Regions from separate parts of the Pelomonas parva genome, predicted to be linked through region 3. Evidence: predicted binding sites of a transcription regulator. Region 3 holds the regulator's gene; each other region holds the start of a gene.

Region 1 (10,587 bases), on a different contig from region 3:
TCGACACCGGCACCGGCCTGCACCGGCTGGTGGAAAGCCGGGGCAGCCAGGCGCGCTTCGAGGCGGTCGCGGCGTCGGACGTGGGCGGCGCTTTCGGTGCCAACCTGCTGTTCGACAAGCGCGGCCGCATCTGGTCGCAGCGCAACATGTACGACCCCAGGAACGGCGAGCGCCGTGAGCTGGGGGCAGCCGACGGCGCGGACCTGGGCACGGGCTGGTTCCGCGCCTACGCGCCGCTGGACGACGGCCGGCTGCTGTTCGGCGGCGCGCGCGGGCTGCTGGTCATCGACCCCGAGCGCTTCGCACCGTGGACCTACAAGCCGCCGCTGGTGGCCGCCGAGCTGCGTGTGGAGGGCGAGGAGCGACCGCTGCCCGCCGGCCCCCTGGTGCTGGCGCCGGGCGAGCGCGCCTTCAGCCTCGCCTTCACGTCGCTGGACTACAGCCAGCCCGGCCGCAACCGCTACCGCTACCGGCTGCAGGGCCTGGACCACGGCTGGACCGACGCCAACGCGATGAACCGCACGGCCACCTACACCAACCTGTCGCCCGGCCACTACCGGCTGCATGTGCAGGGCAGCAACCGCGACGGCGCCTGGGGCGCCAACGAGCTGGTCTTCGACGTGGAGGTGCGCGCCGCCTGGTGGCAGACGCTCTGGGCGCAGGCGCTGGCCGTGCTGGCCGCCGTCGCCGCCGTGTTCGGCATCGTGCGCATGCGCACCCGCTGGCTGCTGCGCCGCCAACGCGTGCTGGAGGCCCATGTCCACGAGCGCACCCAGGCGCTGGAGGCCGCCACGGCCGAGCTGAGCGCCAAGTCCGTCGAGCTGGAGGAAGCCAGCCTCACCGACCCGCTGACCGGCCTGCGCAACCGCCGTTTCCTGGACCGCCAGCTGCCCGCCGACGTGGCGCTGGCCGAGCGGCACTACGAGCCCATCGCCAGCATGCCCAGCCCCGGCGGCAGCGAGCACGACCTGCTGTTCTTTCTGGTCGACATGGACCACTTCAAGCGCATCAACGACGCCCACGGCCACATGGCCGGCGACGCCGTGCTGACGCAGATGCGCGGCCGGCTGGAGCAGGTCTTCCGCGCCACAGACTACCTGGTGCGCTGGGGTGGCGAGGAGTTCCTCATCGTCGCCCGCGGAACGCCGCGCAGCCGCGCCGCCGAGGTGGCCGAGCGCGCCCGCCAGGCCGTCGCGGCCCAGCCCTTCGAACTGGACGGCGGCTACCGGCTGTCGCTGAGCTGCTCGGTGGGCTTCTGCGCCTTCCCGCTGTGCACCGCGCTGCCCGGCGCGCTGGACTGGCATGCCGCCATCGACCTGGCCGACGCGGCGCTGTACGAGGCCAAGGACGTGGGCCGCAATGCCTGGGTGGGCCTGTTGGACGCCACGGCCGCGAGCGCCGACGAGCTGCGCGAAGACGCCCGCAGCGGCCTGGAGGCCTGGGCGCAGACGGGGCGGCTGCGGCGGCTGTCATCCACCATCGAGCGGAAGCTCCCCGCCTGAGGCCTGGGCGGCGGGCCTAGCATCCGCCCATGCCCGCCGCCCCGCTCTCCTTCGGCCACGCCGCGCTGGCGCAGCGCATCGTCGCGGAACTGGTCGCCAGCCTGCAGCCCGGCGCCGGCAGCAGCACCGAGCCGGCCCTGGTGGTGGGTGTGTTCGGCGAATGGGGCGCTGGCAAGAGCCGCCTGCTGCAGACCGTGGCGGACGCATTGCAAGACCGCAGCAAGGGCGAGGGCGAGCAGGCGCTGACCGTTGTCGTACCCTTCAACGCCTGGCGTTACGAGCGCGAGGAGCACCTGCTGGTGCCGCTGCTGCGCGTGGCCCAGCAGTGTTTGCGCAAGGCGATCGACGACAGCCTGGGCACGGACATCAAGCGCCATGAGCAGCTGTCCGACCAGTTGCTGCTGCTTGGTGATCTGGCCCAGGTCGTCTACCAGCATGGCGGACGCGACCTGTTGCAGGCGGCGCTGACCGCGCATGGTGCGGCGGTCAAGCTGCCGGAACTCAAGCCGGCCGACGGCAAGCCCAACCCAGGCGTCTGGGAAGTGCTGGCCTCGCGCCGCAAGCTGCGGGCGAATGCGCGGCGGCTGGACACGCCCATCAACCAGCTGCAGAGCCTGTACTACGACTTTCTGGAAAACCTCAAGGCCGTGACGGGGCGCAACCCTTCGGCGCTCAGCGCACATCGCCAGCGATTGCTCAGGCGCGGCGCCAGCGGGCTGACCGACTTCGTCTACGGGCTGCGCGCGGGTTGGGAATGGTTCCTCACCGGCGAGGTCGCGGCCGCACCCAGCGTGCAGGTCAACCTGATCTTCCTCGTCGACGACCTGGACCGCTGCCTGCCCGACAAGGCCGTGGAGGTGCTGGAGGCGATCAAGCTGTTCCTGGAGGTGGAAGGCTGCGCCTTCGTGCTGGCGCTGGACGAGGAGGTCATCGAACGCGGCATCGCCCACCGCTACCGCGACTACTCCTTGCAAGGCAAGGAGGGCATGACGCCCATCACCGGCGCGGAATATCTGGAGAAGCTGGTGCACCTGCCGGTGCGGCTGCCCAGGCCGACCGGCGCGGCGGCGCGCGAGTTCATGGCGGGCAAATGGCCGGCGTGGTTTGCCGACCCGGCCGGCCAACCCAATGACCTGGCCGTCCTGGTGGCCGCCATCACGCCGGGCGTGCCGCGCAAGCTCTACCGCATGGCCGCGCTGCTGGCGCTGGCCGAGTCGCTGGGCGAGGGCGATGCCAGGACGCCGAACCGGCGCGAATGGCTGGCCATCGTCTGCGCGCTGCAGCTGTTTGCGCCGGCGCTGTACCGCTTCCTGCGGCTGCACGGCGCGCAATACCTGCTCACGCTGGCCACCTGGCGTGGCGACGCGCTGTTCCGCGACCTTGCCGGGCTGCGCCAGGCGCTGCAGGCGCAGACGCGCGGCGTCGACTCGCCGGTGAAGCTGCATCACCAATTGGTGCTGCAGCGCCTGCCCGACCTGTGCGAGGCGGTCATGCACAACCGCTCGGGCTTCGACCTGCTGGAGCTGCTGGCGCGGGTGGGGGGTCTGCACGCCAAGGCCGAGCTGACGGTCACGGCACTCGGGGCCTTGCTGGTGTTCACCGAGATCGAAGTCGCGCCGGAGCCGCCGGCCACCGACGTGGCCCCGCCTTCGATCACGCCGGCCGCCTTCGAAGCCACCTTGCCCGAGCCGAAGATGGACGTCCCGTCGGCAGTTGTTGAGCCTGCGCCACCGACCGACGCACCCCAGCCGGCACGGCTGGAGAACGAGCGCGCGCTGGCGGAGGCGGTGGACTCCGGCGAGCTGGAGCTGGTGCGCGTGGCGCTGTCCCGCGAGGGCGCGGCGCTGCGCAACAAGGTCTTCCCGAAGACCTTGTGGGACCTGCTGCGCGCTGGCCGGCTGACTGCGCAGCTGCAAGACTGGATCGCCCGCGAAGCGCCGGCCGACGCGACGCAGTTCCTGCTGCAGGAGCTGCGGCCGCATCTGTCGCAGGCGGCGGTGTACGACTTGCTGATGGGATTCGGGCGGCCTGTGCTGCAAGTGCTGAAGCGCCCACCCTGGGCCCACGATGTGCGGGTGGGCGATGGGCTGACCTTTCTGGCGCCGCCGCTGATCGGCGACGACAGCCTCTGGCTGGACAGCATGCAGAGCCACGGCGCGGAGCAATGGCACATCCCCCGGGGCTGGGCCTGCGCGTCGCGGCGGCTGGAAGACCTGACGCAGGGCGTTGGCATCGCCGTCGGTTCGGACGAGCAGTACGGCGTCTATGCCAAGCTGCAGGTCGGCGGCTTCCAGCAGCGCCTGCGCTGGGTGCCCCAGGGCAAGCTGGCAATGGGCTCGCCAAACGGCCATCCAGAAGAAAGGCAGCTGCGCACGGTCAGCCTGATGCGGGGGTTCTGGATCGCGGACACAGCCTGCACGCTGGACTTCTGGCACCAGGCGACGGGCAGCGCCTCGGCCGGCGGCGACGGCCGGCGGCCCGTCACGGGCGTCAGCGCCGAGATGGTCGAGCATTGGCTGGCGCAGTTGCAGCAACGCCTGCCCGGCTGCGAGGTCCGACTGCCCAGCGAGGCCGAATGGGAGGCAGCATGTCGCGCGGGAACACGGACGCTTTATGCCTTCGGCGACGAGGCGAATTCGCTGCTCGTCAACGCAGAGAACGATGCTGTCGTTCCGGTTGCTTCTCTGCCGCCGAACGCCTGGGGTCTTTACGAGATGCACGGCAACGTGGCTGAAATCTGCCGCGACTGGCTGGACGCAAACGAGAGGACCTCCGAAGCTTGGATGAACCCCGAAGGCCTGCCCGGCGCCGCAACCGGCCTGTACGCCGTGCGCGGTGGCTCTTTCCGCAGCAGCTTCGTACAGGCCCGCTCGGCCGCCGTCGCCCGCATCACCCGCGACGAGCGCCGCGACGACGTGGGCTTTCGCTTCATCGTCCGCGCCATTCAAGCCCCGGAAGCCGAACCCGCCTAAGTCCCCAACGCCGGCCCCCACCCGAACGGCGCCGGCAGCGCCGCCAGGATGCGCTGCCGCAGCGGCGCATAGGCCTCGTCCACCGGCTGCCCCGCGCGCGGCGCGAGCGGGTCCTGGTGGCTGCCGAAGGCCTCGTCCAGATCGGCCCAGTCGTCGGCGCTCAGCAGTTGCACGGCACGCGGCAGGATCTCCGTCTCCTCGCGCTTCATGTGGCGCAGGTAGCGCGCCGAATAGACCTTGAGCTGCTGCTCGAACTTCTCCCGCCGCGCCTCGCCCATCTGCTCCCAGGCCAGCAGGCTGTGCTGCAGCTCGCGGATGGCGCGTTCGCCCTGGGCGTGGTCCACCTCCAGGTCGTCCAGCGTGTCGCGCAACGCGGGCGCCAGCGCGCGCAGCTTCGGGAACAGCAGCTCGCTTTCCTTTTTGTGATGCAAGCGTTCAGGAAATTCGTCGACGTAGAACAGCATGGCCCGCAGCGCACCGAAGTCCGGCGGCGTGCAGGCGCGCTGCTGCGCGGCCAGCAGCAGCGGCACGGTACGCAGCATGGCCGCCAGGGCGTCGTGCTCGGCGCGGATGACGCGAACGGCGAGTGGCATGGTCAAGGCGGGCATGCCGCCGAGCGTCGCGCAAGGGCGACGCCGGAACCTTGCGCTGGATCAAGCCGTGACACGCCCCCTCCGTAGAATCCCGCGTTTTGCTCCATCCCAAGAAAGCCCCGGCCATGACTGCATCGACCGCCTCCCCCACCCTGATGGCCAACGCGATCCGCGCACTCGCGATGGACGCGGTGCAGGCGGCCAACTCCGGCCACCCGGGCGCGCCCATGGGCATGGCCGACATCGCTGTGGCGCTGTGGGGCCGCCACCTGCAGCACAACCCGGCCAACCCGCTGTGGGCCAACCGCGACCGCTTCGTGCTGTCCAACGGTCACGGCTCCATGCTGATCTACGCGCTGCTGCACCTGACCGGCTACGAGCTGCCGATCGACGAGCTGCGCAACTTCCGCCAGATGCACAGCAAGACGCCGGGCCACCCGGAAGTGGGCATCACCCCCGGCATCGAGACGACCACCGGCCCGCTGGGCCAGGGCGTGACCAACGCGGTGGGCTTGGCGCTGGCCGAGAAGCTGCTGGCGCGCGACTTCAATCGCGAAGGCCACGAGATCGTCGACCACCACACCTACGCCTTCCTGGGCGACGGCTGCCTGATGGAAGGCATCAGCCACGAGGCCGCATCGCTGGCCGGCGCCTGGAAGCTGAACAAGCTGATCGCCATCTACGACGACAACGGCATCAGCATCGACGGCCAGGTCGCGCCCTGGTTCGCCGACGACACCGCCAAGCGCTTCCAGGCCTATGGCTGGAACGTCGTCGGCCCGGTGGACGGCCATGACGTCGACGCGCTGGACGCCGCCATCGGCAAGGCCAAGCAGAGCACCGACAAGCCGACGCTGGTCATCGCCAAGACCCACATCGGCAAGGGCTCGCCCAACCGCGCCAACACCAGCAAGGCCCACGGCGAGCCGCTCGGTGCGGAAGAAATCAAGCTGACGCGCGAGGCCCTGGGCTGGACGCACGAGCCCTTCGTCATCCCGGCCGAGGTCTACGCCGCCTGGGACGCCAAGGACAGCGGCGCCAAGGTGGAAGCCGCCTGGGACACGCGCTTCGACGCCTATGCCGAAGCCCACCCCGAGCTGGCCGCCGAGTTCCAGCGCCGCATGGCCGGCGTGCTGCCCGAGAACTTCGCGCAGGTCGCCGTGGACGCCGTCATCAAGGCCCACACGGAAGGCCAGACCGTCGCCAGCCGCAAGGCCAGCCAGCTGGCGCTGGAAGCCTTCACCGGCGCCCTGCCCGAACTGCTGGGCGGCAGCGCCGACCTGACCGGCTCCAACCTGACCAACACCAGCCACACGCCCAACCTGCGCATCGGTGCCGACGGCACGCCCAACAACGGCCGTCACATCAACTACGGCGTGCGCGAATTCGGCATGGCCGCGATCATGAACGGCGTGGCGCTGCACGGCGGCTTCATCCCCTATGGCGGCACCTTCCTGACCTTCAGCGACTACAGCCGCAACGCCATCCGCATGGCCGCGCTGATGAAGACGCGCGTCATCCACGTGATGACGCACGACTCCATCGGCCTGGGCGAAGACGGCCCGACGCACCAGTCCATCGAGCATGTCGCCTCGCTGCGCCTGATCCCCGGCCTGGACGTCTGGCGCCCGGCCGACACGACCGAGACCGTCGTCGCCTGGACCATGGCCATCGGCAACGCGCAGCGCCCCAGCCTGCTGGCCCTGTCGCGCCAGAACCTGACCTACTCGCCCAAGACCAACGTCGACGAAATCGCCAAGGGCGCCTACGTGCTGGCCGAGCCGCCCAAGGGCAAGGCCAAGGCCGTCATCATCGCGACGGGCTCGGAGGTGCAGCTGGCCATGGCCGCCAAGGCGCTGCTGGCCGAAGACGGCATCAAGGTGCGCGTGGTCTCCATGCCGTCGACCAACGTATTCGACCGCCAGGACAAGGACTACAAGAAGCACGTGCTGCCCAAGGGCCTGCCGCGCGTGGCGGTGGAGATGGGCGTCAGCGACTTCTGGTGGAAGTACGGCGTGGACGCCGTCGTCGGCATCGACACCTTCGGCGAATCGGCACCGGCCGGTGTGCTGTTCAAGCACTTCGGCTTCACACCGGAGAACGTGGCGGCGACCGTGAAGGCAGTGCTGAAGAAAAAGTAAGCCGCAAACCTGCGCTACAAAGCGGCCCTGTCACAAAGAACAGGGAGTTCGACATGCGCAGCATCCTCACCGCATCGGCCCTCGCTCTGTGCGCCTTAGGCGCTCACGCGCAGACGGCACTCGACGACCGCAGCGGCGAGGCCACGCTGGCCTGCCTGGAGCGGCCCACCGCGCCCAAATACCCCGATGGCGCGATGACGCTGCGCCACAACGGCCTCTACCGCGTGCAGGTGACCTTCACCGATGCAAAGCGCGAGCCGGAGGTGAAAGTTCTGTTCTCCGCCGGTTCGGACAAGTTGCGGGAGGCGGCGGAACACTATGCGCAGCAATTCCGCCTGCCTTGCCTGAAAGCGGGCAGCACGGTCGAGCTGATTCAAGAGGTTAGCTTCCAGGCCGTCGCCGACGGCGACGTTCAGCCGTCCGCCCCACTGAACCTGCCACAGCCGCCCGATGCGCGGTACGGCGCCTGCCTGCGCACGCCGTCCCAGTCGCTGTGGCTCGGCCCGGCGCCTCCGCCGCCAGGGTCTCAGCGCGAAATCAAGAACGGCAATCTCGTCGTCAACATGGCGTTCACTGCGCCCGATCGGCCGCCCGTGGTCACGGTCGTCTACAACACGCTCAACGCCCGCTATCGCAGCGACATCCTGTACCACGTGGCCGAGTACCGCGTGCCCTGTCTGGACCCAGGTGCGAAATACACGACTCAGCAAACCTTCAGCGTTCACATGGAAGGTAACCGCGGCTATGCATTCAAGGACGTCGGCATCGTCACCTTCCTCGGCATGGTCAGGAACGCCGACGCCCGGCCGGTCAACTTCGAGCTGGACACCATGGGTTGCCCGTTCCGGCTGCGCTTCTCGCTGGGCCGACCGGCCATTGCCAACGGCGTCACCGAAACCGGCACGCCCAACCCGAACCGGCGCGGCTTCATCGCCTGGATGGAGGAGCTGGAGCTGGCGCTGAAGCCGGAGCAGTTCGAGAGCCTGCTGGGCGCGCAGATGTTCATCGACGTGCCTTGCGGGACGATCAAGCTGGGCTGAGGCCTGGCTGAAATCGGTCTGAAACCACCCCACCCTGCGGATCGCTGAGAATCGGCGCCCCGCGCGAGAATTTTTCATTCCTCTGGAGACTCTTCCCATGACCATCAAGATCGGCATCAACGGCTTCGGCCGCATCGGACGCATGGTGTTCCGTGCCGCTGTCGCGAACTTCAAGGACATCGAGGTCGTTGCGATCAACGACCTGCTGGAGCCCGACTACCTGGCCTACATGCTCAAGTACGACAGCGTGCACGGCAAGTTCGACGGTGAAGTCTCCGTGGACGGCAACACGCTGGTGGTCAATGGCAAGCCGATCCGCCTGACCGCCGTGAAGGACCCGTCCGAGCTGCAATGGGCCGCCGTCGGCGCCGACATCGTCGTCGAAGCCACGGGCATCTTCCTGGACAAGGCCGGCGGCGAGAAGCACCTGGCTGCGGGCGCCAAGAAGGTCATCTTCTCGGCCCCGTCCAAGGACGAGACGCCGATGTTCGTCTTCGGTGTGAACCACACCAAGTACGCCGGCGAAGCCATCATCTCCAACGCCTCCTGCACGACCAACTGCCTGGCCCCGCTGGCCAAGGTGCTGAACGACAAGTGGGGCATCAAGCGCGGCCTGATGACCACCGTGCACGCGGCCACCGCGACGCAGAAGACCGTGGACGGCCCGAGCAACAAGGACTGGCGCGGCGGCCGCGGCATCCTGGAGAACATCATCCCCAGCTCTACAGGCGCCGCCAAGGCCGTCGGCAAGGTCATCCCCGAGCTGAACAAGCTGCTCACGGGCATGAGCTTCCGGGTGCCGACCAGCGACGTGTCGGTCGTCGACCTGACCGTCGAGCTGAAGAGCGAAGCCACCTACGCCGAGATCTGCGCCGAGTTCAAGGCTCAGAGCGAAGGTGCGCTGAAGGGCGTGCTGGGCTACACGGAAGACAAGGTCGTCGCGACCGACTTCCGTGGCGATGCGCGCACCTCCATCTTCGACGCCGACGCCGGCATCGCGCTGGACTCCACCTTCGTCAAGCTGGTGTCCTGGTACGACAACGAGTGGGGCTATTCGAACAAGGTGCTGGAGATGGTCCGCGTGGTTGCGGCCTGATCGGGCATCTGCCAAGCAAAAGGGGCGCCGATGGCGCCCCTTTTTCGTTCAGTACCAATAAGCCGGATACGTCCGCCGACAGGCCCGGTGGTAGACCACCGCGACGGCCACCATCGTCAGCGCGCCGAACAGCGTCGGGAAGAACAGGAAGCTGAGCTTGGGCCCAACCAGGAAGACGATGACCGGGTTGGACCCGGCCGGCGGGTGCATGCAGCGGGTCAGCATCATCAGCGCGCAGGACACGCCCGCCGCCAGCGCCAGCGACCACCAGGCCGGGCCGAACAGCGCCAGCGCCGCCAGGCCCACGGCTGTGCAGATGAAGTGGCCACCGACAACGCTGCGGGGCTGCGAGAAGTGCAGCTCCGGGAAGGTGAACATCATCACCGCCGTGGAGCCGAACGAGCCCAGCGCCAGCAGCACGCCCAGGTTGAAGGAGCTGAAGGCAAGCACGCCGATGATGAGGGCCACGCCCGCGCAGGCGACGGCACCGAAACGCAGCGTGTAGGCCGGCGCCGCCGTGATGGCCGGCACCGCCTCGGTGCGCCGCACGGCAGGCGCCGCGTCGGGCGCAGGCGCCACGCCGGATGCAAGCTCGTTCATGGGTCTCCTCGATGGCCGGTGCCGCAGTCGACACCCGCCTGGCCACTGACTAGCAGGTTCCGGGCCGCGTGATCTCAGGCCGGGCTGCCGGCGGCCGCACTGCTGGGCACGGCGCCCAGTTCGCCCGACTCACGCGCCTTGCGGCCGTAGAACAGCTCGAACAGCGGTGTGGCCATCATGGTGGTCACCACCGCCATCAGCACCAGCATCGAGAACAGCGCCGGGCCGATGATGCCCTTCTGCAGGCCGATGTTGATGATGATGAGTTCCATCAGGCCGCGCGAGTTCATCAGCGCGCCGATGCCCAGCGCCGTGCGGTTGTCCTCACCCGCCATGCGGGCCGCCAGGTAGCAGGCACCGAACTTGGCCAGCACCGAGGCCACCAGCACGCCCAGCGCGATCAGGAACAGGTCCAGCGAGTTGATCATGTCCAGGCGCGTGTTCAGGCCCGAGTAGGTGAAGAACATCGGCAGCAGCAGGATGACCGTCAGCGGCTCGACCTTCTTCTTCAGCTCGGCGGCAAACAGCCCGCGCGGCATGACGGCGCCGATGATGAAGCCGCCGAAGATGGCGTGGATGCCGACCGCGTCCATCACGAAGGCGGACGTGCAGAAGGCGATCAGCGTCAGGCCCAGCACCGTGT
Region 2 (10,587 bases), on a different contig from region 3:
CAACGCCAGCCGCGCACTCGGCGCGGCCTCCGCAGCGTTGTCCAGCAGGTTGGCCACGACCTGCTGCAGCGCGGTGTCGGAAATGATCTCGACCTCGGGCAAGGCTTCGCAGCGCAAGGCCAGCGTGGCGTTCGGATGGGCGCGGCGCCAGGCGGCGGCCAGCTGGTCGATGAAGTCCTGCAGGCGGGTCAGCCCGGGTGCCTCGCCGCGCATCTCGCCGGCCGACATCAGGATGCCGGTAACGATGGCCTTGCAGCGCAAGACCTGGCGCTGCATTTCCTCGATCTCCTCGCGCAGCTCGGGTTCCGCAGCAAACGGCGCCATGTGGGCCCAGTCACCGAGGATGACGCTGAGCGTGGCCAGCGGCGTGCCCAGCTCATGCGCGGCGCCACTGGCCAGCAAGCCCATGCGCACGATGTGCACCTCCTCGGCGGCACGTTGGCGCAGCTCGGCCAGCTCGGCGTCGCGCTGGCGCAGGTTGCGGTTGATGCGCACGATGAAGACGCTGAGCAAGCCCACGTTGAGCAGGAAGCACAGCAGCAGGCCGCCCAGGTAGGTGGGCGACAGCGTGGTGGCGGCGTCCGCGTCCAGCAGCAGCGGACGGTGCCATTGCGTCAGCACGACGAAGCCGGTCAGCGTGCTGAGCACGATGGCCATCAGGTAGGCCGGCCGCAGCAGCACGGAGGCCACCGCCACTTGCAGCAGGTAGAGGTAGATGAAGGGGTTGTCGCTGCCGCCGGCGAGATACAGCTGGCCGGTCAGCACGCCCACGTCGACGAGCAGCGCGACGCAAAGCTCGATCTGCGACACCGGCTGCGTGAGCCGGTTGCGCCAGATGCTGAAGAGGTTGAAGGCGACGAGCACGCCCAACAGCGTGAGCATCTCGGCCCAGGGCAGCGCGATGTCCAGGCCGGCATGCACGACCAGCACCGTGGCCAGTTGGCCGCCCACGGCCAGCCAGCGCAGCTCGATGAGCTGGCGCAGGTTGGCACGGCCGGCGCGGCGCTCGGGCGCAACGACGACGGACTCAGCGACGGGTTCGGGCGTAGAGGACAGCAGAGGATTCACGAGGATGCGCGCCGACGCTCCTCGCGGACGAGGTAGGCCGCCGCAGCGGCCGCCATGGCCGCGAGCGCCAGCCAGGTGGCGGCGTAGACCGCGTGATTGTTGGCGAAACGGATCACCGTCAAGCCGGGGCGTGGATAGCGCTGTGGCTGGGCGGGGTCGGCGGCTTCGTCGACGAAGTACGGCGCGGCCTTGTCGGCCACGCCCAGTTGAGCGGCGATGCCGGCCACATCACGCGAGTACCAGCGGCCTTCTTCTGGCACGTTCGCGCGCAACGGGCCGCCACCTGTCTCGGTCAGGCGCAGCAGGCCGGTCAGCTCGACCGGGCCGTCAGGCACCGCATGCTGCCCGGGCGCGCGCTGTGCTGCGGGCGGCACGAAGCCGCGGTTGACGAGCACGGCGCGGCCGTCGTCCAGCCGCAGCGGCGCGATGACCCAATGGCCACCGCCCAGCGCGGTCGTGGCCTGCACCAGTGCCTCACGGGGCTCGAAACGGCCGCGCAGGCGGACACGGCGGTACTCGTCGGCCTTGGACGCCACCGGCGGCGGAGCGACCGGCTCGGCCTGCAACTGCTGCTCGACGCGGGCGATCAGGTCCTGCTTCCAGCCCAGGCGCTGGAGCTGCCAGGCGGCCAGTGCGAGGAAGCCCAGGCTGGCCAGCGCGGAAGCAACGATCAGTGCGATCCGCGCGGCACGACCCATCACATGTTCCGCATCGCGGCGGGGTCTGGGGTCGGCATCATGTTCGTGTTCATGTGATACATGACCCACACCGAGCCGGCCAGCATGATGACCACCAGCGCGACCGTGAACAACAGGGCCAGCATGGACCAGCCGCCCTCGACCTTGGTGTTCATGTGCAGGAAGTAAATCATGTGCACGACCATCTGCACGGCCGCGAAGCCGAGGATGACCAGGCCGGTCGTCTGCGGGCTGGGCAGGACCTTGCCCATGACCAGCCAGAACGGGATGGCCGTCAGGATGACCGACAGGATGAAGCCGGTGGCGTAGCCCTTGACGCTGACGTGGAAGTCGGCCTCTCCGTCCAAATGATCGTCGAGGTGGTCGTCGTGACCGTGCGAATCGTGAGCGTGGCCGGCCATCACATCACTCCCATGAGATAGACGAACGTGAAGACGCCGATCCAGACGACGTCCAGGAAGTGCCAGAACATCGACAGGCACATGAGCCGCCGGCGGTTGGCGGGCGTGAGGCCGAGCTTTTGCACCTGCATCATCAGCGTGACCAGCCAGATGCAGCCGAAGGTGACGTGCAGGCCGTGCGTGCCCACCAGCGCGAAGAAGCTGGACAGGAAGGCGCTGCGCTGCGGGCCGGCACCCTGGGCGATGAGGTGGTGGAACTCGTACAGCTCGATAGCCAGGAACCCCAGGCCCAGCACGCCCGTGACGGCCAGCCAGGCCAGCACCTGGCTCTTCCTGCGCGCCTGCATCGCGATCATCGCGAAGCCGTAGGTGATGGACGAGAACAGCAGCAGCGCCGTGTTGGCGGCTACCAGCTGCAGGTCGAACAGGTCGGCCCCCGACGGGCCGGCCGCGTAACTGCGGCCCAGCACGGCGTAGACGGCGAAGAGCACCGCAAAGATGAGGCAGTCGCTCATCAGGTAGAGCCAGAAGCCCAGCATGGTGCTGTTGGGCGGATGGTGGGCGCCGGCCCGGTCGTAGTAGACCGGGGCGCCGTCCACATGGGTGGCAACAGTGGCAGTCATGTTTCTCAGTCTCCCGATCACGCGCCAGCGGCAAGGGCACGCGTGCGCGCGTCCTCGGTGCGGGCCACCACGTCGGCCGCGATGTGATAGTCGCGGCTGTAGTTGAAGGTGTGGACGATCGCAGCGATGACGGTGGCGGCGAAGGTCAGGCCAGCGAACCACCACATGTGCCAGATCAGCGCGAAGCCCATGGCCGTGGCGAGCATGGAGATGACGAAGCCGGCACCGGTGTTGCGCGGCATGTGGATGTCGACGAAGCCCTGGACCGGGCGCTCGGCGCCGCGCTGCTTCATGTCGTGCCAGGCGTCCATCTCGTGGGCGATGGGCGTGAAGGCGAAGTTGTAGTCCGGCGGCGGCGAGGAGGTGGACCACTCCAGCGTGCGGCCGCCCCAGATGTCGCCCGTGGTGTCGCGCAGCTGCTCGCGGCGCAGGATGCTGACGCCAATCTGCACCAGGAAGGCCGCGATGCCCACCGCGATGATGCCCGCGCCGACGGCGGCGATGACGAACCAGATCTGCAGCGACGGGTCGTCGAAGTGGCTGACGCGGCGCGTGATGCCCATCAGGCCCAGCACGTACAGCGGCGTGAACGCGACCCAGAAGCCGATGAACCAGCACCAGAACGAGACCTTGCCCCAGAAGGCGTCGAGGCGGAAACCGAAGGCCTTGGGGAACCAATAGTTGATGCCGGCGAAGACGCCGAACACCACGCCGCCGATGATGACGTTGTGGAAGTGGGCGATCAGGAACAGGCTGTTGTGTAGCACGAAGTCCGCCGCCGGCACGGCCAGCAGCACGCCTGTCATGCCGCCCACCGTGAAGGTGATCATGAAGCCCACCGTCCACAGCATCGGCACCTCGAACTGGATGCGCCCGCGGTACATCGTGAACAGCCAGTTGAAGATCTTCGCGCCCGTCGGGATCGAGATGATCATCGTCGTGATGCCGAAGAACGAGTTCACGCTGGCGCCCGAGCCCATCGTGAAGAAGTGGTGCAGCCAGACGAGGTAGGACAGGATGGTGATGACGACCGTGGCATAGACCATGGACGCATAGCCGAACAGCTTCTTGCGGCTGAAGGTGGACACCACCTCCGAGAAGATGCCGAAGATGGGCAGGATCAGGATGTAGACCTCGGGGTGGCCCCAGATCCAGATCAGGTTCACGTAGAGCATGGCGTTGCCGCCGAGGTCGTTGGTGAAGAAGTTGGTGCCCAGGTAGCGATCGGCGGTCAGCAGCGTCAGCGTGGCGGCCAGCACGGGGAAGCTGGCGACGATGAGCACGTTGGTGCACAGCGAGGTCCACGTGAAGACGGGCATCTTCATCATCGTCATGCCCGGCGCGCGCATCTTGATGATGGTGGCGATCAGGTTGATGCCCGACAGCGTCGTGCCCACCCCCGCGATCTGCAGTGACCACAGGTAGTAGTCCACGCCGGGGTCAGGGCTTGCCAGGATGCCCGACAGCGGCGGGAAGGCCAGCCAGCCGGTCTTGGCGAACTCGCCGACGAACAGCGAGATCATGACCAGGATGGCGCCGCCGGCCGTCATCCAGAAGCTGAAGTTGTTCAGGAAGGGGAAGGCCACGTCGCGCGCGCCGATCTGCAGCGGCACGACGTAGTTCATCAGGCCCGTCACGAAGGGCATCGCGACGAAGAAGATCATGATGACGCCGTGCGCCGTGAAGATCTGGTCGTAGTGATGCGGCGGCAGGAAGCCGGCGTTGTCACCGAAGGCCATGGCCTGGTGCAGGCGCATCATGATGGCGTCGGCAAAACCGCGCAGCAGCATGACGATGCCCAGCAGCATGTACATGATGCCGATCTTCTTGTGGTCGATGCTGGTGATCCAGTCGCGCCACAGCGTGCCCCAGAGGCGGTACTTCGTGATCAGCGCGAAGACGAAGAGACCGCCGAGGACGACGGCGATGAAGGTCGCGACGAGGATGGGCTCATGGATGGGCAGTGCATGCAGGCCCAGCCGGCCGAAGACCGGGTGGAGCTCTTCAGGGTAGACGGTCATCGACTTCTCTCAGTTCTTCGGCGCAACGCCCGTGGTGGTGGCGTCGATCTCGATGGGCAGACCCAGCGGGTTGGTCGGCGTGCACAGGGCCGCGACGACGATGCGCTCGCGCTTCGCGCCGTCCGCGTCACGCCAGGGGCTGCGCATCGTGCTGGCCAGGCCGCCCTTGCCGGCGCCACCGGCGGCGTCGATGGCCATCATCTGGCTCACGCACATCTTCCGGTCGTCGACGCAGCGGTCGACGATGGCGCCCCACAGGCCCGGCTCGACGCTGGCGAAGCGCTGGACGGGGTCCTTGGTGCTGGGCTGTTCGAGCTTCATGTAGTCGGCGCGCGTCAACGTGTTGCCGCCGGCCTTGTTCTTCCCGACCCAGGCCGCGAAGTCCTCGTTGCTCAGGCCGTGGAACTTGAAGCGCATGTCCGAGAAGCCGGCGCCGCTGTAGTGGGCGGAGAGGCCGTCGTAGATGCCGGCCTTGTTGATGACGGCGTTGAGCTGCGTCTCCATGCCCGGCATCGTGTAGATCATGCCGGCCAGCGCGGGCACGTAGAAGGTGTTCATCACCGTCGTCGACGTGAAGCGGAAGCGGATGGGCCGATCCACCGGCGCCGCCAGTTCGTTGACCGTCGCGATGCCTTGCTCGGGGTAGATGAACAGCCACTTCCAGTCCATGGAGACGGCGTAGACCTCCATCGGCTTCACGTCGGCGGGCAGCGGCTTGTTCTCGGAGATGCGGTCCAGCGGGCGAAAGGGGTCCAGCTTGTGAGTGCTGATCCAGGTGATCGCGCCCAGCGCGATGATGATCAGCAGCGGCGCGCCCCAGATGACCAGCTCCAGCCGGGTGGAGTGGTCCCAGTCCGGGTCATAGGTGGCCTCGGTGTTGGACTGGCGGTAGCGGAAGGCGAAGTACAGCGTCAGCGCAATCACCGGCACGATGATCAGCAGCATCAGCAGCGTCGACGTGACAATCAGCTGCGCCTGTTGTTGCGCGATGTCGCCGTGAGGCTTCATCACGATCCAATCGCAACCAGACAAAGCGATGCTGGCCGACAAGACCAGGACGCTGTTGAGGAGAGACTTTTTGGGATACATCCTGAGTCGCCCGCAAGGGTTAACGATCTTGCACGCTGCGACGGAATGTAAGTTGATTGAGGCAAATCAACGAGTGGACATTTTGTCCTAGGCAAACACGGAGACAGGCCCTAAATGGCGATGAGCAGTACCTTCCCAACACCCCAGTCCGGCCCCGTGGCCAAGCGCAGCGACGAGGACCTGGCGCCCGGCGATATCGCCGTCGGCGTCATCATCGGCCGCGCTTCGGAGTACTTCGACTTCTTCGTTTTCGGCATCGCCGCGGTGCTGGTCTTCCCGCAGGTGTTCTTCCCCTTTGAAGACCGCCTGACCGGCACGCTCTACGCGTTCCTGGTGTTTGCGCTCGCCTTTGTCGTGCGCCCGATCGGCACGCTGATCGGCATGGAGATCCAGCGGCGCTACGGCCGCTCCGCCAAGCTGACCGCTGCGCTCTTCCTGCTCGGCTGCTCCACCGTCGCCATGGGCCTGCTGCCCAGCTTTGCCGAAGTCGGCAGCACGGCCATCGTGCTGCTGGCGCTGTGCCGTGTCGGCCAGGGTCTGGCGCTGGGTGGCTCCTGGGACGGCCTGCCCTCGCTGCTGGCGCTAAACGCACCCCCGCACCGCCGCGGCTGGTACGCCATGCTGGGTCAACTTGGCGCGCCGCTGGGCTTCTTCGTTGCCTCCGGCGTGTTCCTGTACGTCTACAGCAGCCTCGACAGCAAGGACTTCCTCTCCTGGGGCTGGCGCTTCCCCTTCTTCACGGCATTCACGATCAACGTCGTTGCGCTGTTCGCCCGCCTGCGCCTGGTCGTCACGCACGAGTACGAGAAGCGCATGGAAGAGCATGAGCTGGACCCGGCCTATCTGCACCAGCTGCTGCCCGCACAAGGCCACCACATCGTCATCGGCGCCTTCGTGGCCCTGGCCAGCTACGCCCTCTTCCACCTGGTGACGGTGTTCCCGCTGTCCTGGGTCGCGTTGTCTGACGCGGACGGCATCGAGGGCTTCATGAAGATGGAGCTGCTGGGTGCCGCCTTTGCCGCTGCGGCCATGCCCATGTCCGGCCTCATCGCCGACAAGGTCGGCCGCCGCAACTTCCTGGGCACGCTGGCCATCGCCATCGGCGTGTTCGCGCTGTTCGCCCCGCTGATGCTGGGCGGCGGCAAGCCCGGCCAGGCGGCGTTCATCCTGATCGGCTTCGTGCTGCTGGGCCTGTCCTATGGCCAGTCGGCCGGATCGGTCACGTCCAACTTCCTGCCGCACTTCCGCTACACCGGCGCGGCGCTGACGGCCGACATGGCCTGGCTGCTGGGTGCGGCCTTCGCGCCCGTCATCGCGCTCTACCTGTCGTCGCGCTTCGGGCTGGTGTCGCTGAGCGTCTATCTGCTGTCGGGCGTGGTCTGCACGCTGCTGGCGCTGCGGGTGAACAAGCGGCTGCGGGCGGCGGCGGTCGTGCAGGACTGACGCTTGCCTTCATGCACAGAGCGGGCTTCGGCCCGCTTTTGCTTTATCGGACAGAGAACCCACCATGGCCCTGACGCTGCACTACCACCCGCTGTCTTCCCACTGCTGGAAGCTGCTGATTGCGCTCGACGAACTGGGGGCTCCCTACCAGCCCCAGATCGTCAACCTCGGGGACCCGACTGCTCGCGCGGCCTACGCCGTGCTGTGGCCCACCGCGAAGATCCCGCTGCTGGTGGACGGTGACCGCGTCGTGCCCGAGACGGCCATCCAGATCGAGTACCTGAACCGTCTCATGGCGGGCAAGCTGCTGCCGGTCGACTTTGATGCGCAGCTGCAGGTGCGCCTGTGGGACCGCCTGTTCGACTGCTACGTAATGGACCCGATGCAGCGCTACATCGCCCAGCTGCTGCGCCCCGAGGCCGAGCGGGATGCCAAGGCCATGTCGGCTGCAGTCGACGCTCTCGGCATGGCCTACGACATGATCGAAAGCCGCATGGGCGACCACGACTGGGCGGCGGGCAGCGACTTCAGCATGGCCGACTGCACGGCAGCGCCGGCACTCTTCTACGCGGCCACCATCCGGCCGTTTTCAGCCGGGCACACCCGGCTGGGCGCCTACTTCGAGCGCCTGCTGGCCCGCACGTCGGTCTGGCAGGCCATCGTGCAGGCGCGGCCCTGGTTCCAGTACTACCCGCACCGGCAGGCGCTGCCGGCGCGCTTTCTTGGTAGTTAGCCCAGCACCTTCCGTGCGTTCTGGAACATCCGCAGCCACGGGCTGCGAGCGCTCTTGTCGCCCGACGTCCAGCTGATCTGCACATTACGGAACACGCGCTCCGGGTGCGGCATCAGCGCCGTGAAGCGGCCATCCGGCGTCGTCACCGAGGTCAGTCCGCCCGGGCTGCCGTTCGGGTTGAACGGGTAGGCCTCGGTCGCCGCACCGTGGTTGTCGACAAAGCGCATCGCCTGGATAACCTTGGCCGCGTCACCCTGACGCGCAAAGTTGGCGAAACCCTCGCCGTGCGCGACGGCGATCGGCAGGCGGCTGCCTGCCATGCCCTGGAAGAACACGCTGGGGGACTCCAGCACCTCGACCAGCGACAGGCGGGCCTCGAACTGCTCGCTCTGGTTGCGCGTGAAGCGCGGCCAGGCATCGGCGCCCGGGATGATGGGCGCCAGCGCGGCCAGCATCTGGCAGCCGTTGCAGACGCCCAGCGCCAGCGTGTCCTTGCGGGCGAAGAAGGCGCGGAACTGCTCGGCCAGCACGGGGTTGAACATGATCGACCGCGCCCAGCCTTCGCCAGCGCCCAGCGTGTCGCCATAGCTGAAGCCGCCGCAGGCGACGAAGGCTGCGAAACCGTCGAGCTTGACCGCGCCGGATTGCAGGTCGCTCATGTGCACATCGAAGCTGTCGAAGCCGCCTTGCGCCATCGCGTAGGACATCTCGACATGCGAGTTGACGCCCTGCTCGCGCAGGATGGCGACCTTGGGGCGGGCGCCGGTGGACACGAACGGCGCCTCGGGCGTGAAAGACAGGTGCACATGCAGGCCCGGGTCGTCGGCCTTGCCGGCCGCCGCGTGCTCGGCATCGGCGCAGGCCGGGTTGTCGCGCAGCTGGGCAATGCGCCAGCTCACCTCGTCCCAGGTCTGCTGCAGCGTCGTCAGGTCGGCCGCAAACACCTTCTTCGCATCGCGCCACACCTCCATCTGCCGCGCCGCATTCGGCTTGGCGACGACGTGTGAATGCTTCGACAGCCCGTGCGCGCGCAGCACCTGCATGACGGCATCGCGGTCGGCCGCGCGGACTTGAATCAGCGCGCCCAGTTCCTCGCTGAACAGCGCCCTCAGCGTCAGTTCCTCGCGACGGGCGCCGACCTGGCCGGCCCAGTTCTTCGAGTCCCCGATGTCGGCGCGGCTGTCGCTGATGCCGTCGCCTTCCGTGACCAGCATGTCCACGTTCAGGCTCAGGCCGGTCTGGCCGGCAAAGGCCATCTCGCAGGCAGCCGCCCACAGGCCGCCGTCCGAACGGTCGTGATACGCGAGTAGCTTGTCGGCCGCACGCAACTCGTTGATCGCGTTGACCAGCGAGACCAGCAGCTGAGGTTCATCCAGGTCCGGCACGTCGCTGCCGAACTGGTTCAACGTCTGCGCCAGGATGGAGCCCGCCATGCGGTGCTTGCCTTGGCCCAGGTCGACGAGGATGGCGCACGAGTCCTCGCGCTGCCACTGCGGCGTCAACGTGCCGCGCACGTCGGCGATGCTGGCGAAGGCCGTGACGATCAGCGACACCGGCGCGGTGACCTGCTGGCCCTCCCACTTGGTACGCATCGACAGCGAATCCTTGCCGACGGGAATCGAGATGCCCAGCGCCGGGCACAGCTCCATGCCCACGGCCTTGACGGTGTCGAACAGCGCGGCGTCCTCGCCCGGCTCGCCGCAGGCGGCCATCCAGTTGGCGCTGAGCTTGACGCGGGGAAGTTCGATGGGCGCGGCCAGCAGATTTGTAAGCGCTTCGGCCACGGCCATGCGGCCCGAGGCCGGCGCGTTGACGGCAGCCAGCGGCGTGCGCTCGCCCATGCTCATCGCCTCGCCGGCAAAGCCGTTGAAGTCGGCCAGCGTGACGGCGCAGTCCGCCACCGGCACCTGCCAGGGGCCGACCATCTGGTCGCGGTGGTTCAAGCCGCCCACCGTGCGGTCGCCGATGGTGACGAGGAAGCGCTTGCTGGCCACGGTCGGGTGGCGCAGTACGTTCAGCGCTGCCTCTTCCAGCTTCACGCCAGTCAGGTCCAGCGTGCCGCCATCATGCGCCACGCGGGTCACGTTGCGCGAGGTCTTGGGTGGCTTGCCGAGCAGTACGTCCATGGGCATGTCGATGGGGAGGTCCTCACCATCGGCAAGCTTCAGTTCACGCGCCTCCGTCGTCACGCCGACGACGGCGAACGGACAGCGCTCGCGCTCGCACAGCGACTTGAACAGCTCCAGGCTCTCCGGCCCGATGGCCAGCACGTAGCGCTCCTGGCTCTCGTTGCACCAGATTTCCTTGGGCGCCAGGCCCGACTCTTCCAGCGGCACCTTGCGCAGGTCAAACCGCGCGCCACGGCCGGCGTCGTTCACCAGCTCGGGGAAGGCATTGGAGATGCCGCCCGCGCCGACGTCATGAATCGCCAGCACCGGGTTCTCGGCGCCCAGGCCCCAGCAATGGTTGATCACCTCCTGCGCGCGCCGCTCGATCTCGGGGTTGCCACGC
Region 3 (10,587 bases):
CACGTCGTGCAGCGCACCGGCCAGACGCGGCTGTTCGCGCCCATGCTGGCCTGGTTCCACTTCTGGAGCTGGCAGGCGGTCATCGTCGGTGCGGCCATCACGCTGCCCATGGGCTTCACGCGCGGCAAGGAATACGCGGAGCTGGAGTGGCCCATCGCGCTGCTGATCGCCGTCTCCTGGGTCGCCTATGCCATCGTCTTCTTCGGCACCGTGGGGCGCCGCAAGATCCGCCACATCTACGTGGCCAACTGGTTCTTTGGCGCCTTCATCCTGGCCGTGGCTCTGCTGCACATCGTCAATGGCGCGGTGCTGCCGGTCACGTTCTGGAAGAGCTACTCGGCCTATGCCGGCGTGCAGGATGCGATGGTGCAGTGGTGGTACGGCCATAACGCGGTCGGCTTCTTCCTGACCGCCGGCTTCCTGGGGATGATGTATTACTACATCCCCAAGCAGGCCGAGCGGCCGGTCTACAGCTACCGCCTGTCCATCGTCCACTTCTGGGCGCTGATCTTCACCTACATGTGGGCGGGCCCGCACCACCTGCACTACACGGCCCTGCCGGACTGGGCGCAGAGCGTGGGCATGATCTTCAGCCTGGTGCTGCTGGCGCCCAGCTGGGGCGGCATGATCAACGGCATCATGACCCTGTCGGGCGCGTGGCACAAACTGCGCGACGACCCCATCCTGAAGTTCCTCATCGTCTCGCTGTCCTTCTACGGCATGGCCACCTTCGAGGGGCCGATGATGTCGATCAAGACGGTCAACGCGCTGTCGCACTACACCGACTGGACCGTTGGTCACGTGCACGCGGGTGCGCTGGGCTGGGTGGGGCTGATCTCGATGGGCTCGCTCTACCACCTGATCCCGCGCATGTATGGTCGCACCGAGATGCACTCCAAGAGCGCCATCGAGCTGCACTTCTGGATCTCGACGCTGGGCATCGTCCTCTACATCGCCGCGATGTGGATCGCCGGTGTCATGCAGGGCCTGATGTGGCGCGCGGTCAACCCGGACGGCACGCTGGTCTACACCTTCGTCGAAAGCGTCAAGGCGACCTGGCCGTTCTACGTGACGCGGCTGGTGGGCGGGCTGATGTACCTGGCCGGCATGCTGGTGATGGTCTGGAACGTGGTGAAGACCGTGCAGGCCGGCAAGCCGGAGCGCGTGCGCATTCCCCAGGTCATGGCACACGCTTGAGGAGGTCGACATGAGCAACAACAACACTGAAAAAGTCACCGGCCACCAGCGCATCGAGACCAGCAACCTGCTGATGATCGTGCTGGTGCTGCTGACGGTCTTCGTCGGCGGCTTCGTGGAGATCGTGCCGCTGTTCTTCCAGCGCTCCACGACGCAGGCCGCACCCGGGCTCAAGCCCTACACGGCGCTGCAGGTTGCGGGCCGCGACATCTATGTGCGCGAGGGTTGCTACAACTGCCACTCGCAGATGATCCGTCCGCTGCTGGCCGAGACGCTGCGCTATGGCGAGTACTCCAAGGCCGGCGAGTTCGTCTACGACCGCCCCTTCCAGTGGGGCAGCAAGCGCACCGGGCCCGACCTGCACCGCGTCGGTGGCAAGTACAGCGACGACTGGCATCGCATCCACCTGCTCAACCCGCGCGACCTGGTGCCGGAGTCCAACATGCCGGCCTACCCTTGGCTGGCCAGTGCGCCGGTGGATGCCGCCGGGCTGCCTGCACGGTTGAGCGCATTGCGCACGCTGGGCACGCCGTACAGCGACGCCGAGGTCGAGGGTGCGGCCCAGGCCGCCGCCGGCAAGACCGAACTGGACGCACTCGTCGCCTATCTGCAGGTGCTGGGCACGGCCGGCGCTGCGTCGAAGAAGGAGGCTCCCCGTGGGAATCAATGAACTGCGCGTGGCCGTGACCCTGGTGTCGCTGGCCGTCTTCATCGGCATCGTCGTCTGGGCCTGGCGTGGCCGCTTCGAGGCCGCAGCGCACCTGCCGCTTGAAGGGGGCGATCAATGAGCGACTTTTTCAACGACGGCTGGTCCATCTTCGTCGCCGCCGCCACCGTGCTGGGCCTGGTGGCCTGCCTCGCGCTGCTGATCATCGCCAGCCGCCGGCAGCCCGCTGCGGCCGACAACACCACCGGCCATGTCTGGGACGAAGACCTGCGCGAGCTGAACAACCCGCTGCCGCTGTGGTGGATGGGCCTGTTCGTGCTGACCGTCGTCTTCGCCGGCATCTACCTGGCGCTCTATCCCGGCCTGGGCAGCGTGTCCGGCTCGCTGGGCTGGACCAGCGTCAACGAGCACCAGGCCGACGTGGCCCAGGCGCGCGCGGCGATGGCGCCGGTTTATGCCGCCTTCACCGACATGCCGCCGGAGCAGCTCGCCAAGGACGCCAAGGCCCATGCGATCGGCGAGCGCCTGTTCGCCAACAACTGTGCCACCTGCCACGGCGCCGACGCCAAGGGCTCCAAGGGCTTCCCCAACCTGACCGACAAGGACTGGCTCTGGGGTGGCAGCTTCGAGACCATCGGCGAGACCATCACGCAGGGCCGCGAAGGCAACATGCCGCCGATGGCTGCCGCCGTGGGCACCAGTGACGACGTGCGCAATGTCGCCCACTACGTGCTGTCGCTCTCCAGCAGCCCGCACAACCCGCTGTACGCCCAGCTCGGCAAGCCGAAGTTCGCTGCCTGCGCGGCCTGCCACGGCATGGGCGGCAAGGGCAACCCGGCGCTCGGCGCGCCCAACCTGGCCGACAAGGTCTGGCTGCACGGCTGGGGCGAGCCCGCCATCGTCGCGATGATCAACGGCGGCAAGCACAACCAGATGCCCGCGCATGGCGAGCGGCTCACGCCGGAGCAGATCCGCGTGCTCTCTGCCTACGTCTGGGGCTTGTCCCAGTAATGGACTCTGAAGCCGTCATCCGCCTCTACAAGTCGGAGGACAAGATCCACCCGCGCAGCGTGCGCGGCCGCTTCGCCAACCTGCGCTGGGCCTGCGTGGCCTTGACGCAGTTGGTCTTCTACGGCCTGCCCTGGCTGACCTGGGGCGACCGCCCGGCCGTGCTGTTCGACCTGGCCGCGCGGCGCTTCTACGTCTTCGGCTTCGTGCTCTACCCGCAGGACTTCGTCTACCTGACGGCCCTGCTGCTGATCTCGGCCTATGCGCTGTTCCTGTTCACTGCCGTGGCGGGGCGGGTGTGGTGCGGCTATGCCTGCCCGCAGACGGTCTACACCGAGCTGTTCGTGCTCATCGAACGCTGGTTCGAGGGCGACCGCAATGCGCGGCTCAAGCTGGACAAGGCGCCCTGGTCATTCAACAAGTTCTGGCGCAAGGGCGGCAAGCAGCTCGCGTGGGTGGCGCTGGCGCTGTTCACCGGCTTCAGCTTCGTCGGCTACTTCACGCCCATCCGTGAACTCCTGGGCCTGGCGCTCGGTCCCTGGGAGGCCTTCTGGGTGCTGTTCTACGGCTTCGCCACCTATGGCAACGCCGGCTTCATGCGCGAGCAGGTTTGCAAGTACATGTGCCCTTATGCGCGCTTCCAGAGCGCGATGTTCGATCGCGACACGCTGATCGTCAGCTACGACCCCGCCCGCGGCGAGCCGCGCGGCAACAACGCGCTGCGGAACAAGAAGAGCGAGGCACGCAGCCAGGCCGTCGGCGACTGCATCGACTGCGGCCTGTGCGTGCAGGTCTGCCCCACGGGCATCGATATCCGCGAGGGCCTGCAGTACGAGTGCATCAGCTGCGCCGCCTGCATCGACGTCTGCGACGGCGTCATGGACAAGATGGCCACGCCGCGCGGCCTCATCCGCTACGACACCGAGAACGGCATGGCCGGCCAGCTCACGCGCGCCGAGCGCTGGCGCCGCATCTTCAGGCCGCGCGTGCTGATCTACGGCACGCTGCTGCTGGGCCTGAGCACGGCCGTGCTGTGGAGCCTGATGAGCCGGCATGACTTCCGCGTCGACATCGTGCGCGACCGCGCCACGCTGGCCCGGCAGGTCGAGGACGGCTGGATCGAGAACCTCTACCGTCTGCAGCTGATGAATGCCACCGAGGCGCCGCAGCAGCTCAGCGTCGCGGCGGACGGCCTGGCCGGGCTGCAGGTCAGCCCCGGTACGAGCGTCACCAACGTCACGTTGGCCCCGACCGAGGCGCGCTGGGTCACCGTCGCGCTGCGCCTGCCGCCCGAGGCCGCCCAGCAGCTCAAGCCCGGCGCCCAGCCCATTCGCTGGGTCGTGCGCAGCGCCACGGGCGACAGCGTCGCCGAGAAATCCACCTTCGTCGTGCCGCGCTGATGACGCCGACCCTCGCCCAGTCCCGCGCCGCTGCACGCGGGCACGCCTGGTCGGTCCCCCAAGGGGACGGCTTGGGAGCGGCCCGGCGCTCGGCCCGACGGCATCGACAACTAAGGAGCCCACCATGGCCCAACTCACCCCTCACTCCTCCGCCTGGCGCGAGCCCATGGTCTGGCTCGTCGTGTCGGGCCCGGTGGCGGTCATCCTCGCCAGCATCGTCACGGTGACGCTGGCCATCCGCCACCCCGACCCGCCGCTGGTGACGCGTGCGACGACCGATGCCGCGCCCGCCCAGGCCGCGCGCAACCATGCCGCTACCGGCGTGGTGCCTGGAGCCAAGCCGTGACCGGCGCACCGGGGCCGTCGCGCATCGCTCGCTATGCGATGGCGGTGGCCTGGTCGTCCTTCCTCGCGGCCGGCGTGCTGGAGGCGATGGTGTTCGCCGTTGTCGACCCGCACGAACTGCGCTGGTTCGGCGGCGCGCCGGTGGAGCTGTCGGCGCAGGCTGTCTACACGCTCAGCTTCCTGATTTTCTGGGGCGTCATCGCCCTGGGCGCCAGCCTGGCGCTGCTGCTCGTCAACCTGCCGGCGGACGAGCCGAAGCCGCAGCGGCGCTCGCCGGGCTGGCCGCGCTGATGCCACCCGCCACCACGCGCGCATGGCGGTCGTGCGTCCAGTAGGCCCAGGCCCAGTCCACCAGCACGACGAAGCGGTTGCGAAAGCCGATCAGGAACCAGACGTGCGCAAACAGCCAGAACAGCCACGCGAAATAGCCTGAGAAGCGCAGTGGCCCGGCCGGTGTGTCGAGGTCGACGACCGCGCTGTTGCGGCCGATGGTGGCGAGGTTGCCGTAGTCGGCGTAGCGGAAGGCCTGCGTCGCCTCGCCGCGCAGCCGGCGCTGGATGTTGGCGGCGGCATAACGACCCATCTGCTTGGCGCCCGGTGACACGCCCGGCACGGGCCTGGGCTCGCGGCCCGGCACATGGCTGTGCGCGGCGGCCAAGTCGCCGATGACCTGGATGTTCGGGTGGCCCTGCAGGCTCAGGTCCGGCTCGACGACGACACGGCCGGCGCGGTCCAGCGTGCAGCCGGTGGCCTGGGCCAGCGTGCGGCCCAACGGCGACGCGGCCACGCCCGCCGCCCAGACGATGCAGCGGCTCAGCAGCCGCTCGTGGCCGGCGGCCGACGTGATGTCCAACCCCTCGGCGTCGATGCCGGTCACGCGGGCCGCCAGCTTCACCTCCACGCCCAGCGCCGTCAGCTGCTCGCGGGCGCGCTCGCACAGGCGCTCGGGCATGGACTGCAGTACGCGCGCGCCGCCTTCCACCAGCAGCACGCGTGCCTGGCGCGGGTCGATCCGGCGGAACTCGCCCGGCAGCGTGTGGCGGGCGATCTCGGCGAAGGTGCCGGCCAGCTCGACGCCGGTCGGCCCGCCGCCCACGACGACGAACTGCAGCAGCGCCGCACGCCTGGCCGGGTCGTCCTCACGCTCGGCCGCCTCGAAGGCCATCAGCACGCGCCTGCGGATCTCGAAGGCGTCGTCCAGTGTCTTCAACCCCGGCGCGAACGGCGCCCAGTCGTCGCGGCCGAAGTAGCTGTGCGTGGCGCCGGCGGCGACGATGAGATGGTCCCAGTGCAGCGTGGCGCCGTCCTTCAGCGCGACCGTGCGCGCCTGCGGATCGATGGCAACCACCTCACCGAGCAAGGTCGTCACGTTGCGCTGGCGCCGGAACAGGTGGCGTATCGGCGCGGCGATGGAAGGTGCCGACAAACCGGCGGTCGCCACCTGGTAGAGCAGCGGCTGGAACAGGTGGTGGTTGGTCTTGTCGACGAGGGTGATGTCGACATCGGCCGAGCGCAGGGCTCGCGCCGCCTCCAGGCCGCCAAAACCGCAGCCGATGATCAGGACTTGGGGACGCATGAATCCCATCCTACGCCCGGTTTTGTGCGGCGCAGCATGAGGGCCGGTGTCGTCTAGCAGCGGCTGTTGTTGACCAGCGCCTGCAGCCCGGCCTGGTTCAGGATGCGCAGCTGCCGCTGCTTCACCTCCAGCAGCCCGTCATCCTGGAACTTGGAGAAGGTGCGGCTGACGGTCTCCAGCTTCAGCCCGAGGTAGCTGCCGATCTCCTCGCGTGTCATGCGCAGCACCAGGGCGGACGGCGAGAAGCCGCGTGCCTGCAGACGTTGCGTCAGGTTCAGCAGGAAGGCGGCCAGCCGCTCCTCCGCGCGCATATTGCCCAGCAGCAGCATGACGCCATGGTCGCGCACGATCTCGCGGCTCATGATCTTGTGGAAGGAGTGCTGCAGCGACGTGAACTCGCGCGACAGGTCTTCGAGCTGGCTGTAGGCGATGACGCAGACGGACGAGTCCTCCAGCGCGACGGCGTCGCAGTGGTGGCGGTCGCTGCTGATGCCGTCCAGCCCGAGCAGCTCGCCGGCCATCTGGAAGCCGGTCACCTGGTCGCGGCCGTCCTCGCTGCCGACGCAGGTCTTGAAGAAGCCCGTGCGCACGGCATACAGCGCCTCGAAGCGCTCGCCGTTGCGGAACAGGTGCTCGCCACGCGTCACGCTGCGGCGGTTGCTGACCAGGCCGTCGAGCCGGTCGATCTCGCCCGCGTTCAAGCCGACCGGCAGGCACAGCTCGCGCAGGTTGCAACTGGCGCAGGCGACCTTGAGCGGTTCGATGGCGGGTGCGGCGGCCAAGTCAGAGTTTGTCGGCACGGGCATCGCGCGGGGCAGGGTGGTCAGCATGAACGGCATTCTTTGCCAGAGGACGCGCAGCGGCCTTGACGTGGATCAAGGCCCGGCGGTGCCTGTCTCGGCACAGTGGCGGCATGGCTGCCGTCACCGACCGTACTCTCGACACCGACCTCCTGCGCCGTCACGACGTGGCAGGCCCGCGCTACACGTCCTACCCCACGGCCGACCGCTTCGTCGAGGCCCACCAGGGCGCCCAGCACCTGCAGGCGCTGCGCCAGCGCGGCACGGCGCAGCCGCTGTCGGTCTATGTGCACATCCCGTTCTGCGAGCAGCTCTGCTACTACTGCGCCTGCAACAAGATCATCACCAAGCACCATGAACGCGCCGCGCCCTACCTGGCCGCGCTGAACGTGGAGATGGACCTGGTCGCCGAAGCCGTGGGTGGCCTTGCGCCGGTGTCGCAGCTGCACCTGGGCGGCGGCTCGCCAACCTTCCTGTCCGACGCCGAGCTGAGCACGCTGATGGACGCGCTGCGCCGCCGCTTCAAGCTGCTGCCGGGCGCCGAGCTGTCCATCGAGGTTGACCCGCGCACCGTCGACCTGCATCGCCTGGCCCATCTGCGGCTGCTGGGCTTCAACCGCCTGTCCTTCGGCGTGCAGGACTTCGATGCCGCCGTGCAGAAGGCCGTGCACCGCGTGCAGCCTTTTGCGCAGGTGGCCGCGCTGATGCAGAGCGCCCGCGAGCTGGGCTTCGCGTCCACCAACGTCGACCTGATCTACGGCCTGCCGCTGCAGACGCCGGCCAGCTTCGCCCGCACCATCGCGCAAGTCGCCGAGCTGCGGCCGGACCGCATCGCGATGTATGCCTACGCCCACCTGCCGCAGCGCTTCAAGCCGCAGCGGCGCATCGTCGCCGAGTTGCTGCCGCCGGCCGGCGACAAGCTGGCCATGCTGTCCGGCGCCATCAGCGCGCTGCTGGGCGAGGGCTACACCTACATCGGCATGGACCACTTCGCGCTGCCTGACGACCCGCTCGCCGTGGCCAAGCGGCAAGGCCTGCTGCACCGCGGCTTCCAGGGCTACTCGACGCAGCCGGACTGCGACCTCGTGGGCCTGGGCGTGTCGTCCATCAGCCGCGTGGGCGCCACCTATGCGCAGAACGCCAAGACGCTGGACGAGTACGAGGACGCGCTGCACCAGCGCCAACTGCCCGTGCAACGCGGCCTGGCGCTGACCCGCGACGACCTGCTGCGCCGCGCGGTCATCATGGCGCTGATGTGCCAGGGCCGTGTCGAGTTCGAGTCCATCGCGGCGTCGTATCTCGTCGATGTGCCGAGCTACTTCGCGCCGGAGCTGTTGCGGCTGACGCAGCTGGCTGCGCAAGGCCTGGTCGTGCTGGAGCCGGGCGCCATCCAGGTCACGCCGCTGGGCTGGTACTTCGTGCGCGCCGTGGCCCTGGTGTTCGACCGCTACCTGCAGGCCGACGCCAGCCGCGAGCGCTTCTCCAAGATCATTTGATGGCACTCGACGCGGCACTGATCGTGTCCGCCACGCTGATGGGCCTGGCCGGCATGCCGCATTGCGCGGCCATGTGCAGCGCGCCCTGTGCGCTGGCCGGCGGCAAGCGGCCGGTCGGCCTGCTGGCGGGGCGGCTGCTGGGCTACACGGCCGGCGGCGTGGTGGCGGCGGCTTCCGCCGAGGCGCTGGCGCGTGTGTCGCAGAACGTGACGCTGCTGCAGCCCGCCTGGGCGCTGCTGCAGGCGGCGCTGCTACTGTTCGGCCTGACGCTGCTGGCGCGCGGCCGCGTGCCGGCCTGGCTGGGCGCGGTCAGCTGGCGGCCACAACCCCGTCATGCCTTCGCCACCGGCATGGCCTGGGTGGCGATGCCTTGCGGCCTGCTGCATGCGGCGCTGTTGCTGGCCGGCCTGTCCGGCTCGCCGCTGAGCGGCGGCGCGGCCATGGCCGGCTTTGCGCTGGCCAGCACGCCGGGCCTCGTCATCGCGCCGCTGTGGCGGGCGCGGCTGCTCAGGCGCGGTGCGGGCGGCGACGTGCTGGCGCTGCGCCTGGCCGGCCTGGCGCTGGCGCTGGGCGCGGCCTGGGGGCTGGGGCATGGCGTCTGGGAGCGGCTGCTGCTGGCCTGCTGAGGCGCCCTAAACTCGCCGGGTCACGACCATTCCGCGCTCCCGTTCGCAGAGCCAGCAGCCATGTCCCACATCCAGGTGCCCGAAGGCGGCCAGAAGATCACCGTCAACGCCGACTTCTCGCTGAACGTCCCCGACCAGCCCATCATCCCCTTCATCGAAGGCGACGGTGTTGGCCTGGACGTGACGCCCGTGATGCTGAAGGTGGTCGATGCGGCGGTCGCCAAGGCCTACGGCGGCGCTCGCCAGATCCACTGGATGGAGGTCTACGCCGGCGAAAAGAGCACCCGCCTCTACGGCGCCGACACCTGGCTGCCCGCCGAGACGGTCCAGGCCGCGCGCGATTACCTCGTCTCCATCAAGGGCCCGCTGACCACGCCGGTGGGCGGTGGCATCCGGTCGTTGAACGTCACGCTGCGCCAGGAGCTGGACCTCTACGTCTGCCTGCGCCCGGTGCGCTACTTCGACGGCGTGCCCAGCCCGGTGAAGGAGCCCCGCAAGGTCGACATGGTCATCTTCCGCGAGAACTCGGAGGACATCTACGCCGGCATCGAGTACGAGGCCGGCAGCGACAACGCGAAGAAGCTGATCGCCTTCCTGCGCGACGAGTTGGGTGCCAAGAAGCTGCGCTTCCCCGAGACCTCGGCGCTTGGCATCAAGCCGGTCAGCCGCGAAGGCACCGAGCGCCTGGTGCGCAAGGCCATCCAGTACGCCATCGACCACAACAAGCCCAGCGTGACCCTCGTGCACAAGGGCAACATCATGAAGTTCACGGAAGGCGCCTTCCGTGACTGGGGCTATGCGCTGGCGCAGAAGGAATTCGGCGCCGAGCCCATCGACGGCGGCCCGTGGTGCCGGCTGAAGAACCCGAAGACGGGCAAGCTCATCACCATCAAGGACGTCATCGCCGACGCCTTCCTGCAGCAGATCATCCTGCGCCCGGCCGAGTACAGCGTCATCGCCACGCTGAACCTGAACGGCGACTACATCTCCGACGCGCTGGCCGCGCAGGTCGGCGGCATCGGCATCGCGCCGGGCGCCAACATGAGCGACTCGGTCGTCATGTTCGAGGCCACCCACGGCACAGCGCCCAAGTACGCCGGCAAGGACTATGTGAACCCAGGCTCCTCCATCCTGTCGGCCGAGATGATGCTGCGCCACATGGGCTGGAAGGAAGCGGCCGACCTCATCATCAGCGCGATGGAGAAGGCGGTGCTGAGCAAGAAGGTCACCTACGACTTCGCGCGCTTGATGGACGGCGCGACGCAGGTGTCGTGCTCGGGGTTCGGCCAGGTGTTGATCGACAACATGGAGTGAGGTGTCGCCGGCCGCGCGCCGGTTCTGGCACGCGCCTCATTCGTTTTCGTCCTGCTTCTTCGCGCCGAACGGATACGCCGTGCCGGCCTTGCCCTTGGGCGGAATCTTGAGCGACAGGACCATCGTCACGGCCAGCGTGACCGCGGTGAAGCCGAGCG

The links. The regulator FNR, encoded in region 3, switches genes on or off when oxygen is low (the NO sensors DNR and NnrR bind a similar motif). The targets are predictions, from matches to a motif close to TTGATNNNNATCAA.
Region 1: ACG00Y_RS07985 (hemerythrin domain-containing protein) is a predicted target of FNR. The motif match lies at 5,118-5,131, and genes of this name have one in related genera.
Region 2: cyoA (ubiquinol oxidase subunit II) is a predicted target of FNR. The motif match lies at 5,957-5,970, and genes of this name have one in related genera.

Annotation. Positions count from the first base shown of each region.
Region 1 covers NZ_JBIGHV010000003.1:83,785-94,371, forward strand. The annotation lists gene ACG00Y_RS07975 (ligand-binding sensor domain-containing diguanylate cyclase) at 1-1,502, shown strand, start outside; gene ACG00Y_RS07980 (SUMF1/EgtB/PvdO family nonheme iron enzyme) at 1,532-4,474, shown strand; gene ACG00Y_RS07985 (hemerythrin domain-containing protein) at 4,471-5,067, opposite strand; gene tkt (transketolase) at 5,193-7,208, shown strand; gene ACG00Y_RS07995 (energy transducer TonB) at 7,262-8,248, shown strand; gene gap (type I glyceraldehyde-3-phosphate dehydrogenase) at 8,346-9,344, shown strand; gene ACG00Y_RS08005 (HPP family protein) at 9,393-9,944, opposite strand; gene ACG00Y_RS08010 (cation:proton antiporter) at 10,019-10,587, opposite strand, start outside.
Region 2 covers NZ_JBIGHV010000001.1:42,935-53,521, forward strand. The annotation lists gene ACG00Y_RS00210 (ATP-binding protein) at 1-1,068, opposite strand, end outside; gene ACG00Y_RS00215 (SURF1 family protein) at 1,065-1,766, opposite strand; gene cyoD (cytochrome o ubiquinol oxidase subunit IV) at 1,766-2,167, opposite strand; gene cyoC (cytochrome o ubiquinol oxidase subunit III) at 2,167-2,790, opposite strand; gene cyoB (cytochrome o ubiquinol oxidase subunit I) at 2,808-4,811, opposite strand; gene cyoA (ubiquinol oxidase subunit II) at 4,821-5,900, opposite strand; gene ACG00Y_RS00240 (MFS transporter) at 6,015-7,343, shown strand; gene ACG00Y_RS00245 (glutathione S-transferase family protein) at 7,408-8,076, shown strand; gene purL (phosphoribosylformylglycinamidine synthase) at 8,073-10,587, opposite strand, start outside.
Region 3 covers NZ_JBIGHV010000002.1:718,642-729,228, forward strand. The annotation lists gene ccoN (cytochrome-c oxidase, cbb3-type subunit I) at 1-1,197, shown strand, start outside; gene ccoO (cytochrome-c oxidase, cbb3-type subunit II) at 1,208-1,867, shown strand; gene ACG00Y_RS06835 (cbb3-type cytochrome oxidase subunit 3) at 1,854-1,985, shown strand; gene ccoP (cytochrome-c oxidase, cbb3-type subunit III) at 1,982-2,875, shown strand; gene ccoG (cytochrome c oxidase accessory protein CcoG) at 2,875-4,272, shown strand; gene ACG00Y_RS06850 (nitrogen fixation protein FixH) at 4,397-4,618, shown strand; gene ACG00Y_RS06855 (hypothetical protein) at 4,615-4,908, shown strand; gene ACG00Y_RS06860 (NAD(P)/FAD-dependent oxidoreductase) at 4,850-6,193, opposite strand; gene fnr (fumarate/nitrate reduction transcriptional regulator Fnr) at 6,247-6,999, opposite strand; gene hemN (oxygen-independent coproporphyrinogen III oxidase) at 7,107-8,489, shown strand; gene ACG00Y_RS06875 (urease accessory protein UreH domain-containing protein) at 8,489-9,115, shown strand; gene icd (NADP-dependent isocitrate dehydrogenase) at 9,176-10,429, shown strand; gene ACG00Y_RS06885 (TerC family protein) at 10,466-10,587, opposite strand, start outside.